DNA from 2 places in the Paenibacillus stellifer genome. Region 2 is predicted to be linked to the other one. Evidence: riboswitches for the same ligand, from Rfam matches in the RefSeq annotation. Region 2 holds a riboswitch; the other holds the start of a gene.
The links. Region 2 has a riboswitch for S-adenosylmethionine ahead of metA (homoserine O-acetyltransferase MetA). Riboswitches for the same ligand answer to the same signal wherever they lie in the genome.

Region 1: another riboswitch for S-adenosylmethionine. It lies ahead of PSTEL_RS21495 (methionine ABC transporter ATP-binding protein); the one in region 2 lies ahead of metA (homoserine O-acetyltransferase MetA).

Annotation. Positions count from the first base shown of each region.
Region 1 covers NZ_CP009286.1:4,658,410-4,664,688, reverse strand. The annotation lists gene PSTEL_RS21505 (UbiD family decarboxylase) at 1-1,772, shown strand, start outside; gene PSTEL_RS21500 (Cthe_2314 family HEPN domain-containing protein) at 1,813-2,535, shown strand; SAM riboswitch class I at 2,614-2,758, shown strand; gene PSTEL_RS21495 (methionine ABC transporter ATP-binding protein) at 2,883-3,899, shown strand; gene PSTEL_RS21490 (methionine ABC transporter permease) at 3,899-4,567, shown strand; gene PSTEL_RS21485 (MetQ/NlpA family ABC transporter substrate-binding protein) at 4,704-5,567, shown strand; gene PSTEL_RS21480 (response regulator transcription factor) at 5,725-6,279, shown strand, end outside.
Region 2 covers NZ_CP009286.1:1,937,626-1,943,904, forward strand. The annotation lists gene PSTEL_RS08625 (ROK family protein) at 273-1,154, shown strand; gene PSTEL_RS08630 (HRDC domain-containing protein) at 1,393-2,436, shown strand; gene corA (magnesium/cobalt transporter CorA) at 2,669-3,604, opposite strand; SAM riboswitch class I at 4,019-4,149, shown strand; gene metA (homoserine O-acetyltransferase MetA) at 4,244-5,161, shown strand; gene PSTEL_RS08645 (aminotransferase class I/II-fold pyridoxal phosphate-dependent enzyme) at 5,280-6,279, shown strand, end outside.

The sequences.
Region 1 (6,279 bases), 2.7 Mb from region 2:
GTAATTTGCGTGAATGGATAGAGCAATTGCGGAAAGACAAAGACCTTGCGGTCATCGAGGCGCCGGTCGATCCTTATCTGGAGCTGGCGGAGATTCACCGCCGGGTCATTCAGGAAGAAGGACCGGCCCTGCTGTTCACCAATGTGAAGGGTACGCCGTTCCCGGTCGTGACGAATCTGTTCGGCACGGAGCGGCGTACGGACCAGGCCTTCGGCCCGCGTCCCGAGGCGCTGATGAAAGCGATGATGGGAGCTGTGGAGACACTGCTTCCGCCGACGGTAAGCGGCGTGTGGAAGGAGAAGGGCATGCTGTTTGATCTCCTGAAGGTGGGGGTCAAGAACGTCTCCCAGGGGGAGGCGCCCATCCTGAACGTCTGCCAAAGCACGGACCCACTCAAGGGGCTGCCCCGGGTAACGAGCTGGCAGGAGGATGGCGGCCCGTTCGTGACGCTGCCGCTGGTCTATACCGAGAGCCCTTCGAATCCGAAGGATCATAACCTCGGCATGTACCGGATTCAGATCTATGACGATCAGACGACCGGTGTTCACTGGCAGATTCACAAGGGCGGCGGCTTCCACCATTTCGAGGCTGAGCAGCGTAATGAGGCGCTCCCGGTCTCCGTCTTCATCGGCGGACCGCCCGCACTCATCGCGACAGCTATCGCACCCGTTCCGGAGCGCATGCCGGAGCTGCTGCTGGCTTCCCTAGTCATGGGCGGCCGCTTGCCGATGGTGCAGGACCCGATGGGCGGCCACCGCATGCCGGCCGAAGCCGAATTCGTGATCCGCGGGCTTGTCCCGCCTCATGTCCGGCGGCCGGAGGGCCCGTTCGGCGACCATTACGGCTACTACTCCCTGCAGCATGATTTCCCGATCCTGCAGGTGCAGCGCATGTGGCGGCGGAAGGACGCCATCTATCCGGCGACCATTGTTGGCAAGCCGCGCCAGGAGGATTACTATCTCGGCGATTTCCTGCAGCGTCTGCTGTCGCCGGCCTATCCGCTCGTGATGCCGTCCGTCAAATTCTTGTGGGCGTACTCGGAATCCGGCTCCCACACGCTGGCTTCCGCCGTCGTGCGCGAGAGCTATTCCCGGGAAGCGCTCGTCTCCGCCTTCCGGATTCTGGGCGAAGGCCAGCTGTCTCTGACCAAGTTCCTGATTCTAACGAATGAGCCGGTTGATCTGGCGAATTTCCCGCTGCTGCTGGAGACTGTGCTGGAACGGTTCGATCCGGCGGTCGATCTGTTCATCTTCAACAACACATCGCATGATACGCTCGATTATACCGGGAAGCGGATGAACCACGGCAGCAAGGGCGTGCTTATGGGCGTCGGCGACAAGAAGCGCGAGCTGCCGCGCAGCTATGACGAGGGCCTGATTCCCGGCATCGGGGATGCGGCGCCTTATTGCGGCGGCTGTCTGGTCGTGTCGGGGCCTTCGTTCACCGAAGATCCCGAGCTTGCGAAGCGTCTTCCCGGCATTCTGAGCGAGAAGAACACGAAATGGCCGCTCGTCATTCTGGTCGACAACGCGACCGAAACGGTGCGGACACAGGTGTCGTTCCTGTGGACCGTCTTCACCCGCTTCAATCCGGCGACCGATATTTATGCCGAGGCGAAGCTGCAACAGCACCATATCGGGTACAGCCTGCCGATCGTCATCGACGCCCGGATGAAGCCGGGTTATCCGGATGAGCTGTTCCCCAGAGAAGATATTGTGGAACTCGTCGACCGGAACTGGAAGAATTATTTTCCCGGAGGACTGAGAGGCTGATCCGTCTTTAACGATAACGTTGTGAGAGGAGGGGCGGGAGTTGCTGCGAAACCTGCTGGGTGAACCGCCGCGCGAGAATTCAGGCGCGCTGAAAGAAGCGATGGAGAGCATGGCCAGACTGGCCGCTCTGCTGCGCAAGGATATAAATGCCCATCCGGACCGGGATCAAGGATACCGGAGGGTGGAGCTCTGGACCCGCGGACTCATGACCTCCCTCGACGAGCTGGAGCAGAGTCATTTCGCCGCTGCTTTTTTTCGCCGGTCGGTCCAGGCGGGGTATATGGACGAGATGAACGTCAGCGAACAGGGGGAGTATGCAAGATACGTTTATTTTTACAAGAACGGCTTCATCCGCGTCTTCTCCCTGCTGGACAAGCTGGGCACGGTGCTCAATACCCTGTATGACCTCAACACCGCCAGGATCAAGGCCCACTTCTCCTATTTCACGGTGCTTCGGCAGTTCCGTAACAATCAGGACCATCGTGATCTATGCGCAAGGCTCGAGGAGATCAAGGACAGGTACAGGGAGCCGATGCAGCGGCTGCGGAAGCGGCGGAACGCCGAAATCCACTACATGAACTCCGAGCTTCAGGACGATTTGTGGCAGCTGCACCAGGGGGTGCATGACCGCATCCGGCTTGAGGATCTGGATGAGCATCTGGAGGATTTGCGGCTTGGCATCGAGATGGTGTGCCGGTCGCTGTCGCAGGCATATGGATATAGCGGAAGACTGCTGGAACGGAGATTGGGAAAATCGAGATAAAACCAACTATTTCCTTTAAAAAATCTTTGACAAAGCATGTAAAGGATTTTATACTAAGGAATGAAAATTTCATAAAATATCTTATCGAGAGTGGCGGAGGGACAGGCCCGATGAAGCCCGGCAACCGGTTGACGAATTTCAAATTTCATTTTGAGATCGGCAATGTCATGGTGCTAATTCCTACATGGTCGTGATAGGTTTCACGGCTTTGCGCAGATGAGAGGGCGTTATGCATAAATGATGAAGGCCTCCTGTGTTCAGCGAAGAACGCCGGGGCCTTTTTTGATATGTGCAGGGGAAGTCTGGCAAGGACTTGAGAGAATGGAAGGCTAGGGGAGGCTGTACGTTTGATAGAGTTGAAGGGTTTGACCAAAGTATACGGAAAGGGCCCGCGGGCTGCGGTCGCGCTATCGAAGGTGGATCTGCAGATCGGGAAAGGCGAGATCTTCGGGGTGATCGGTCATTCCGGCGCCGGCAAAAGCACGCTGATCCGCTGCATCAATCTGCTGGAGCGTCCGACTGAGGGGGAAGTGTGGGTTGACGGCACGGAGCTGACCCGGCTGGGCAAAAGCCAGCTGCAGGAGTCGCGGCGCAAGATCGGCATGATCTATCAGCATTTCAATCTGCTGTCCTCCGCCACCGTGTACGACAATATTGCGTTCCCGCTCCGGCTTGTTCACACGCCGAAGGAGAGCATCGACCGGAAGGTGGCGGAGCTGCTCCAGCTCGTAGGCCTGACCGATCACCGGTACAAGTATCCCGCTCAGCTGTCCGGCGGGCAGAAGCAGCGGGTCGGAATCGCGCGGGCACTGGCCAACGATCCGGATGTGCTGCTGTGCGACGAGGCGACCTCGGCGCTGGACCCGCAGACAACGGACTCGATTCTCCGGCTGCTGCTGGATATTAACAAGCGCTTCAATCTGACGATCGTTCTGATTACGCATGAGATGCATGTCATTCAGAGCATCTGCGACCGCGTAGCCGTCATTCACGACGGCGGAATCGTTGAACAGGGACTTGTTACCGATGTGTTCCTGAAGCCGAAGCATGAGGTGACGAAGGAATTCATCCGCAGCGAATCCCAGGGGGATGGCCCGCTGCAGGCGGCGCTGCTGGCGCAGACGGGAAGTTTCTCGCTTCCGGTGAAGATCACTTTCCTCGGGGAGAAGACCTACGAATCGACGCTGTCACGCGTGGCCGGACAGGCCGGTGTGAATTTCGCGATTCTCCAAGGCACGATCTCGACGATCAAGGATGTGCCATATGGCCAGCTAATCGTGCGCTTTGAAGGAGATGGCGAGGCGACCGGCAGAGCGATCGCTGAGCTGACGGCTCAGGGGCTTGATGTGGAGGTGCTGGCATGATATTCGGACTCGATTTTTCGTCCGTGGACTGGAGCGAAATGCTTACAGGAACGGCTGATACCTTGAAAATGCTTGGAAGCTCCACCATTTTCACCATAATTCTCGGTTTGCCGCTCGGAATCATGCTGTATTTGTGGGGCAAATCCGAGAACAAGCTGACCCGAGTTATTTATTCGGTGATTTCCTTTCTCGTCAACATTCTCCGGTCCGTGCCGTTCATTATTCTCGGCATTGCGCTGATTCCGTTCAGCCGGGCGGTGGTCGGGACTTCCATTGGTGTACTCGGCATGATCCCGGCGCTTGTCATTGGAGCTGCTCCGTTCTTCGCGCGTCTTGTCGAGACGTCGCTGCGTGAAGTCGATCGCGGCGTCATTGAGGCGGCTCAGGGAATGGGGGCCTCGACCGGACAGATCATTATGCGTGTTCTGCTGCCTGAAGCCCGTCCTGGCCTTCTGGCGGGAGCGACGATTACCGTCGTAACGCTGGTCTCCTATACCGCTATGTCGGGGATGTTCGGCGGTGGCGGACTGGGAGATTTGGCAATCCGCTACGGCTATCAGCGGTATGAGAAGGAAGTCATGATCGTCTCGATCATCCTGCTTGTCGTTCTGGTGCAACTGCTGCAGATGGCAGGCGACCGGCTTGTCCGGCATTTCACACGTAAATAAGGATTTATACCATATACCTTATTGAGGCGGTGATGTCCGGCCCGCAAGGGAAGGACTCTCGCCAAAGAGGTGGCGCCGTGGTTTGGGGAAACCGCAGGATGCCGCCGTACACACATACTTTAGAGGGGGATTCATCATGAAAAAAGTACTGCTAACCTTGTTCAGCCTGACGCTTGTTGTTATGCTCGCCGCCTGCGGCAGCGACAACAATGCTTCTTCCGGTTCCTCCGCTTCTACGGCACCTTCCGCCGGAGCTTCTTCCGCTCCGAGCGCTGCCGAGCCGGTTACGCTCGTTATCGGCGCTTCTCCGGTTCCGCATGCCGAGATTCTGAAGGCAATTGCGCCGCAGCTTGAAGCTGAGGGCATCAAGCTGGAAATCAAGGAATTTACCGATTATGTTCAGCCGAACGTACAGCTGGCCGAAGGCGAACTGGATGCGAACTTCTTCCAGCACAAGCCTTATCTGGATGACCAGAATCAAAAGAATGGCTGGAGCCTGACGTCTGTCGTAGCGGTTCATGTTGAACCGTTCGGCGCATACTCCAAGAAGATCAAATCGATCGACGAGCTGAAGGACGGCGCCAAGGTTGCCATTCCGAACGATGCCACGAACGGCGGACGCGCCCTGATTCTGCTGGCCAAGAACGGCTTGATCACACTGAAGGACCCGACCAACATCGCTTCGACCAAATCCGATATTGTCGAGAACAAGAAGAACCTGAAGATTATCGAGCTGGAAGCCGCCAATCTGCCGCGCCAGCTGGCTGAAGTCGATCTGGCGCTGATCAATTCCAACTATGCGCTGGAAGCTGGCCTCGTGCCGACGAAGGACGCCCTGTTCATCGAGAGCGGAGATTCCCCTTACGCGAACCTGCTGGTAACCCGTCCGGAAGACAAGGACAAGGATGCCATTAAGAAGCTGGCCGCCGCTCTGACCTCTGCGGAAGCGAAGAAATTCATCGAAGACAAGTACCAAGGCTCCATCGTCCCGGCATTCTAATCTTATCTATACAACTGAACCCCCGCTCAGCTTTCGGCTGTGCGGGGTTTTTTTTGCTAGAAACCCAAAGATGGAAAACATCACATAAACCGCATATGATAAATAATGAGCATTTTGCAAAATGCAGAAATCTTAAGTCTGTCTGGAGAGTGAAGACATGAAGCAGTTGTTGGTGGCCGACGACGATCCCCATATCCGGACGCTGCTGCGCCAGGTTCTTACCCGGGAGGGCTACGCTGTAATGGAGGCGGAAGACGGAGTGAAGGCGCAGGAGATACTGGCGAATACCCCAATTGATCTGGCGGTTGTCGATGTCATGATGCCCAGAATGGACGGGCTGAATTTATGCCAGCACATCCGGGAGACATATGATATCCCGATCATCCTCCTCACCGCCAGACAGCAGCTGAGCGACAAAGAGCAGGGCTTCCTGCGGGGAACGGATGACTATCTGACGAAGCCGTTCGAGCCTGCCGAGCTGCTGTTCCGCATTTCGGCGCTGTTCCGCCGGTATTCCTTCGCCCCGGATGACAAAATCCGTCTGAACACGCTGGTGATCGACCGCAAAAACTATGAGATCACAGACGGCAATGAGACGCTGCTGCTGCCGGTCAAGGAATTTGAGCTGCTTGCGCAGCTGGCGTCGTTTCCCGGCCGCCTGTTCAGCAGAGGAGAACTGATTGAGCGGATTTGGGGAATCGATTACGAAGGA
Region 2 (6,279 bases):
GCCTGTTGCCAGGTGATACTCTGTATCTGATGAAAGTTCAAGAACGCACCGCCGCGGGACAACCCGCAGTGGTGCGCTTTTTTTCGATTAGACTAATAGGCGCCATGCGCCAGGGTGGACACCATAATCCATCGACTTCTCGGCAATTTCCGGTCTCCAAAACAATGTATGTCAACCGCTTGTCATATCACTTGGCCTCTTAGTATAATGGAGTGGGAAATGGGATTAACCGGGTTTGAAAGCGTATGCCCGAATCAGGAGGGACACGGATAATGAAAGTATTGGGCGCGATTGAAGCAGGGGGAACGAAGTTTGTATACGGTTTGGGCTTGGAGGATGGGACCATTCTTGAACGTGCAAGCTTTCCCACTACAACCCCTGAGGAAACAATGAAGCAGGTGTTTGATTATTTTAGTGGCAAGCCGGTTGAAGCGATTGGCATTGGCTCGTTCGGGCCGATCGATCCGGTTAAGGGAAGCCCGACTTACGGCTATGTAACGACGACTCCCAAGCCACATTGGGGAGGATTTAATCTGGTAGGCGCGGTGTCCGAGGTGCTGAACGTGCCGATCGGTTTTGACACTGACGTCAATGGCGCGGCGCTTGGCGAATATACCTGGGGAGCTGCGCAAGAGCTCGATAGCTGCCTGTATATTACGGTCGGCACCGGGATCGGAGCAGGCGCTGTCGTTGGCGGCCGTCTGATTCATGGCCTGTCCCATCCGGAGATGGGACATATCTTCGTCCGCCGTCATCCGGAGGATCGATACGAGGGCTTCTGTCCTTATCACGGAGACTGCCTGGAAGGACTCGCGGCTGGACCGGCGATCGGCAAGCGCTGGGGCAAGCCTGCGGCCGAGCTTGAGCCCGGGCATCCCGCCTGGGAGATGGAGGCTCATTATCTCGCCCACGCGCTGATGAACTACGTGCTGATCCTGTCTCCGCAGAAGATTGTGATGGGCGGGGGCGTAATGAAGCAGAGCCAGCTGTTCCCGCTGATCCGTTCGAAGCTGCAGGAGCTCTTGAACGGCTATGTGTCACATGCCGCGCTCGCCGCTGATATCGAGAGCTATGTTGTTCCTCCGCAGCTTGGAGACAACGCGGGACTCGCCGGGGCCGTAGGACTGGCGAAGCTGGCGCTCGCGGGAGTATAGAACTCATTCTTTGCGTAAAAGGGATTGACTGTTCCGATAAATATGGTATTGTATGGATGAATAGTATAGCGGAACCAAAGAGGAAGCGCCTCTTTCACGAAATTACGTGGGAGAGGCGCTTTTTTGCGTTCGGACGCAATCTGCTCCGAGTTATCCTTAAGCGGCGGATGCTTCTGTGTTCGCTCCGGCTTTGGCGAGCATACTGTGACCCTAAATTATTGGCAAAGGCGGGAATGCAATGCAAATCGTATTTATGAACCGGCTGTATAAAGCGGCGGACGAGGCCTCAGGAGGCCACGCCCAGGTATGGATTGGCGAGGAAGAGGGCATCTGGAGTCTGGGGTGGCGGGAGTTTGTCGCAGGCGAGGACCAAGCCGACTCCCTCTGGTTTGAAGGCAGCTCATGGAATGAGCTGCTTGGCGTGTACCGGCACCAGCTCGCCGTGAAGATGGCGGAAGGCTACCGGGCGCTTATCGACGGAGCTTTTCACGAAGAAGAGCACGCGACGGCCCGGAATCAGGAGCAGTTGAAGCTACAGTATTACAGCGAGCTGTACGGAAATGAGACGGTGCATGAGGAGCTGTGCACCTGGAGAAGACGGCAGTCGTCGGCGGAACGGAAGGCTCCGTATTTGCTGGCAAGCAACCGGCTGCTGCGGCTGCTCAGTGCTTACCTTCCGCGAACGATGGAAGAGCTGCTGCAGATTCCCGGCGTGGGCGATGCGAAGGCGGCTCAGTACGGCGAGGAGATTCTGGGCATTACCTCGGCAGCCGAACGAAGCCATGAATTTCCGTTGAGCTGGGTGGCGGGAAAGATTGAAGAACAGGCCTACGTATCCTGGCTGTACAAGCAGAAGGAGATTAAATATCGGAAGCAGCTTGACCGTTTAAGGCTGCGGAGGCTGATCTTGCAGGGCATGGCTGACGGCCTCGGCATGGAAGAGCTTAAGGAGCGCGGGGCCTGCACCCGCCGGGAAGTTCTGGAAACCGTCGAGGAGCTTGACAAGGAAGGGTACAGAGTCGATCCGCTGATCGACCGGGAGCTCTCGGAGATGGCGCCTGAAGATCAGAAGAACGCTTGGGAAGCGTACCGGGAGCTTGGCGATCTGCTGCTGAAGCCAGTTCTGCACAAGGTATACGGGGAGCAGTTCGCCCCGGCCGGAGGGCTTGAGCCGTATTATGAACGCCTTCGGCTGCTCCGGATCCGCTTCCGCCAGGAGAACGATGCACACCGTCATGAAGGCGGAGCTAAGGCCGGCGGAGATAAAGGGCGTCCAGCATAACCGGACAAGGGCCAAGGTATACGAGGTGAGCTGCGGCTATTTGAAGTGTAGGCTGTCATTGAAGCCGCGGCCATTACGGTGCTTGGGTCAACATGGAGCCTGCTGCCATTACGGAGTCACGCTCAACATGGAGGTTACAGCCATCATTGAGGCAGTTGCCAACCGAACAAAAAGCCTCCCGCAAAAATGCGGGAGGCCCAGCCGTTCTCCTAATGGATGATGTGTATTTGGACTACAGCCATTCTTTTTTGCGGAATATATAGAGCATCCCGCAGCCCAGCGCAACCATAACGCCGATAACGCCGTAGTAGCCGTATTTCGTATGGATCTCGGGGATGTTCTCGAAGTTCATCCCGTAGATGCCGGTTATGACGGTGAGGGGCATGAATATCGTCGTAATCGCCGTGAACACCCGCATGATTTCATTCGCCCGGTTGGCGATACTGGACTGATAGGCTTCGCGCAAGTTGCCCATCAGATCGCGGTAGGTTTCAAATGTTTCGGAGATTTTCACGGCGTTCTCGTAGATGTCGCTAAAATATTTCTGCAGCTGATCGTCGATCAGGCGGAGATCTTTTTTGTTCAGGGTGTTGACGACTTCCTTCTGCGGGCCGAGCATCTTCTTCAGCCACAGAATTTCGCTTCGCAGACCGATGATTTCGCTAAGATGACTCTTCTTGGTATGCATCAGGATATCCTCTTCCAGCTTCTCGATCCGCGCTTCGATCCGGTCGCCGACGGCGAAATAATTGTCCACGACAAGGTCGATGAGCAGGTAGAGGAAACGGTCGGGCTCGCTGACTTCCTGTTCCCACAGAATCGGCTTCACGGCGCGCAGCTCGTGGATTTTCTGCTTCGTGACGGTAATGATAAAGTGCCGTCCCAGGAAAATATTCAACGCCCGGAGGAAAATCTCCTCGTCGTCAAAACGGATGCTGTTCACCACAATAAAATAATGGGATTCATAAATTTCGATTTTGGGCCGTTGTTCCTCATCGCTGAGGCAGTCCTCCACGGCCAGATCATGCAGATTGAACAAGGGTTGCAACAGTCCCAGATCATCCACATCGGCGTCGATCCAGTAGAATCCTTCCGCCGGCGGAGCAAGGGTTGCTTCAATATCGTCTACAGGCGTAAATACGCCTGCGTTGACCAGCCGGATTTTCATCTGATTCACTCCTTCTTTCCCTATCTTGCCCAGGGATATGCTTAAGAAAGCACAAGGAAGACATCAGCTTGGCCGGCAGTTCTGCACACAAAGAGGCCGCTTAAATTCCGAAGGCATGAAGAAGAAGCGCTCCCGCCGCCGGCAAGCTGATGTTACTCCTGTACGGTTGTTCCTGATCGGCATTGTGCCGCTTACTCGGGTCGCCTTCCATTCTTCATCTCACCTCTTGTATTCTCAGAATAAGTCGATACCTGTCAGTCCTGCTCAAAACCCTTGTTCAGTATAACGCCGGAGGTAGGCTCTTTCAAGCAAAATTGTTGTTATATTCGAAGCCGCAACACCAGTATATGGACTTGACGAGATAAGGTTCATCACTTATATTGAATAATAAGAATTTGAACTGAATATGAACCGATCTTATCAAGAGCAGGTGGAGGGACTGGCCCGATGAAACCCGGCAACCGGCGGTAAACGCACGGTGCTAATTCTTGCAGAGACGTATCCAGCAGCAATTGTCTGGAATGCGTGACTCTGGCAGATGAGAGAGAATCATAGGTGTATACATATGACCTTTCTCGTTTGTGCGGGAAAGGTTTTTATTTTGTAAATTTTGTCAACATGATGAAGGAGTGACCTAGAGTGCCTATCAAGATTCCGGACAGCCTGCCAGCCAAAGAGATTTTATCCGGGGAAAATATATTCGTCATGGATGAAAGCCAGGCCTTTCACCAGGATATACGCCCCCTTCGGATTGCCATACTGAATCTGATGCCGACGAAAGAGACGACAGAGACCCAACTGCTGCGTCTGGTAGGCAACTCGCCTCTTCAAGTCGATGTGACGCTGCTTCACCCGAGCACCCACACCTCGAAGAATACCTCAGCCGAGCATCTGAAGAGCTTCTACAAAACGTTCGATGAAATTGCAGACCGCCGTCTGGACGGATTGATTATTACCGGCGCGCCGGTGGAGCAGATGGAATTCGAGGACGTGAACTACTGGGAGGAATTGCAGCGCATCTTCGAGTGGAGCAAGGATAACGTAACCTCGACGATGCATATATGTTGGGCGGCCCAGGCGGGATTGTACTATCATTTCGGAGTTCGCAAAATCGGACTTCCCGACAAATGCTTCGGAGTGTTCCCGCATAATGTATTGGCGCCGAATACGAAGCTGCTGCGCGGCTTTGATGAGCTGTTCCATGTGCCGCATTCCCGGCATACGGATATCTCCCGCGAGGATATCGAGAACTCTCCGGATCTGCAGATTTTGGCGGAATCGGACGAAGCCGGCATCTACTTGGTCGCCACGCGCGACGGCCGCCAGATCTTCGTAACGGGGCATTCCGAGTACGACCCCTTCTCACTTAAAGGGGAGTACGAGCGGGACATCGCCAAGGGGATGGAGATAGCGCTGCCGAAGCATTATTTTCCAAATGACGATCCAAACCGGACGCCGCCGGCGGTATGGCGGGCCCACGCGAACCTGCTGTTCTCCAACTGGCTGAATTACTACGTCTACCAGGAGACACCCTACGACATCGGACCGATGATCTGACAACCGCAATTGGCAATGGCTTCAATTAGGCAATAACCTAAACCATCATATGCAGACAGGCTGAGGGTCTTTGACGTCGGGATGCCTGACCCGCATGAACATTCGGGAGGAAATAACCATGAACGACAAGCTCAGAATTGAAAGCAGGCTCGCCCAAATCGGCTCCCAGGAGGATCCGGCCACCGGCGCAGTGAATTATCCGATCTACCAATCCACAGCGTTCCGGCATCCGCGCCTGGGACAGAGCACCGGCTTCGATTATATCCGGACCAAGAACCCTACGCGCTCGGTACTTGAGTGTGCAGCCGCCGAGCTGGAATCCGGCGACGTTGCTTTTGCTTGCAGCTCCGGCATGGCCGCTCTGCAGACGATCTTCGCCTACTTCAGCCAGGGCGATCATCTCATCGTCTCCCTTGATCTGTACGGAGGTACATACCGGATGCTGGAGCGGATTATGTCAAGGTTCGGAGTCACTGCTTCGTATGTGGATACCAATGATCTTGAAGCGCTGGAAGCGGTGCGCAGGGAGAACACGAAAGCCGTCTTCATCGAGACGCCGACGAATCCGCTGATGATGATTACGGATATCGAAGCGGTCTGTACATGGGCCAAGCCCCACGGCCTGCTGACGATTGTGGACAACACGCTGCTCACCCCATACTTCCAGCGGCCGCTTGAGCTTGGCGCCGATATCATTATCCACAGCGCCACCAAATATCTTGGCGGACACAACGATGTGCTGGCCGGCCTGATCGTGACGAAGGGAGAGGCGCTGTCGCAGGAGATGGCGATCTTGCACAACTCCATCGGCGCAGTGCTGTCCCCGAGCGACAGCTACCAGCTGATGAGAGGCATGAAGACGCTGGCGCTGCGGATGGAGCGGCATGAGAGCAATGCGCTGGCCATCGCCCGCCATCTGAAGGAGCATCCGGCGATCGCGGAGGTGTATCATCCCGGGCTTTCGGATCATCCCGGTTATGAGATCCAGCGCCGCCAATCGAGCGGCAACACCGGCATTTTCTCCTTCAAGGTCAAGAATGCCGCTTATGTGGAGCCGATTCTGCGCCATATCAAGCTGATCGCCTTCGCGGAGAGCCTCGGCGGCGTTGAGTCGCTGA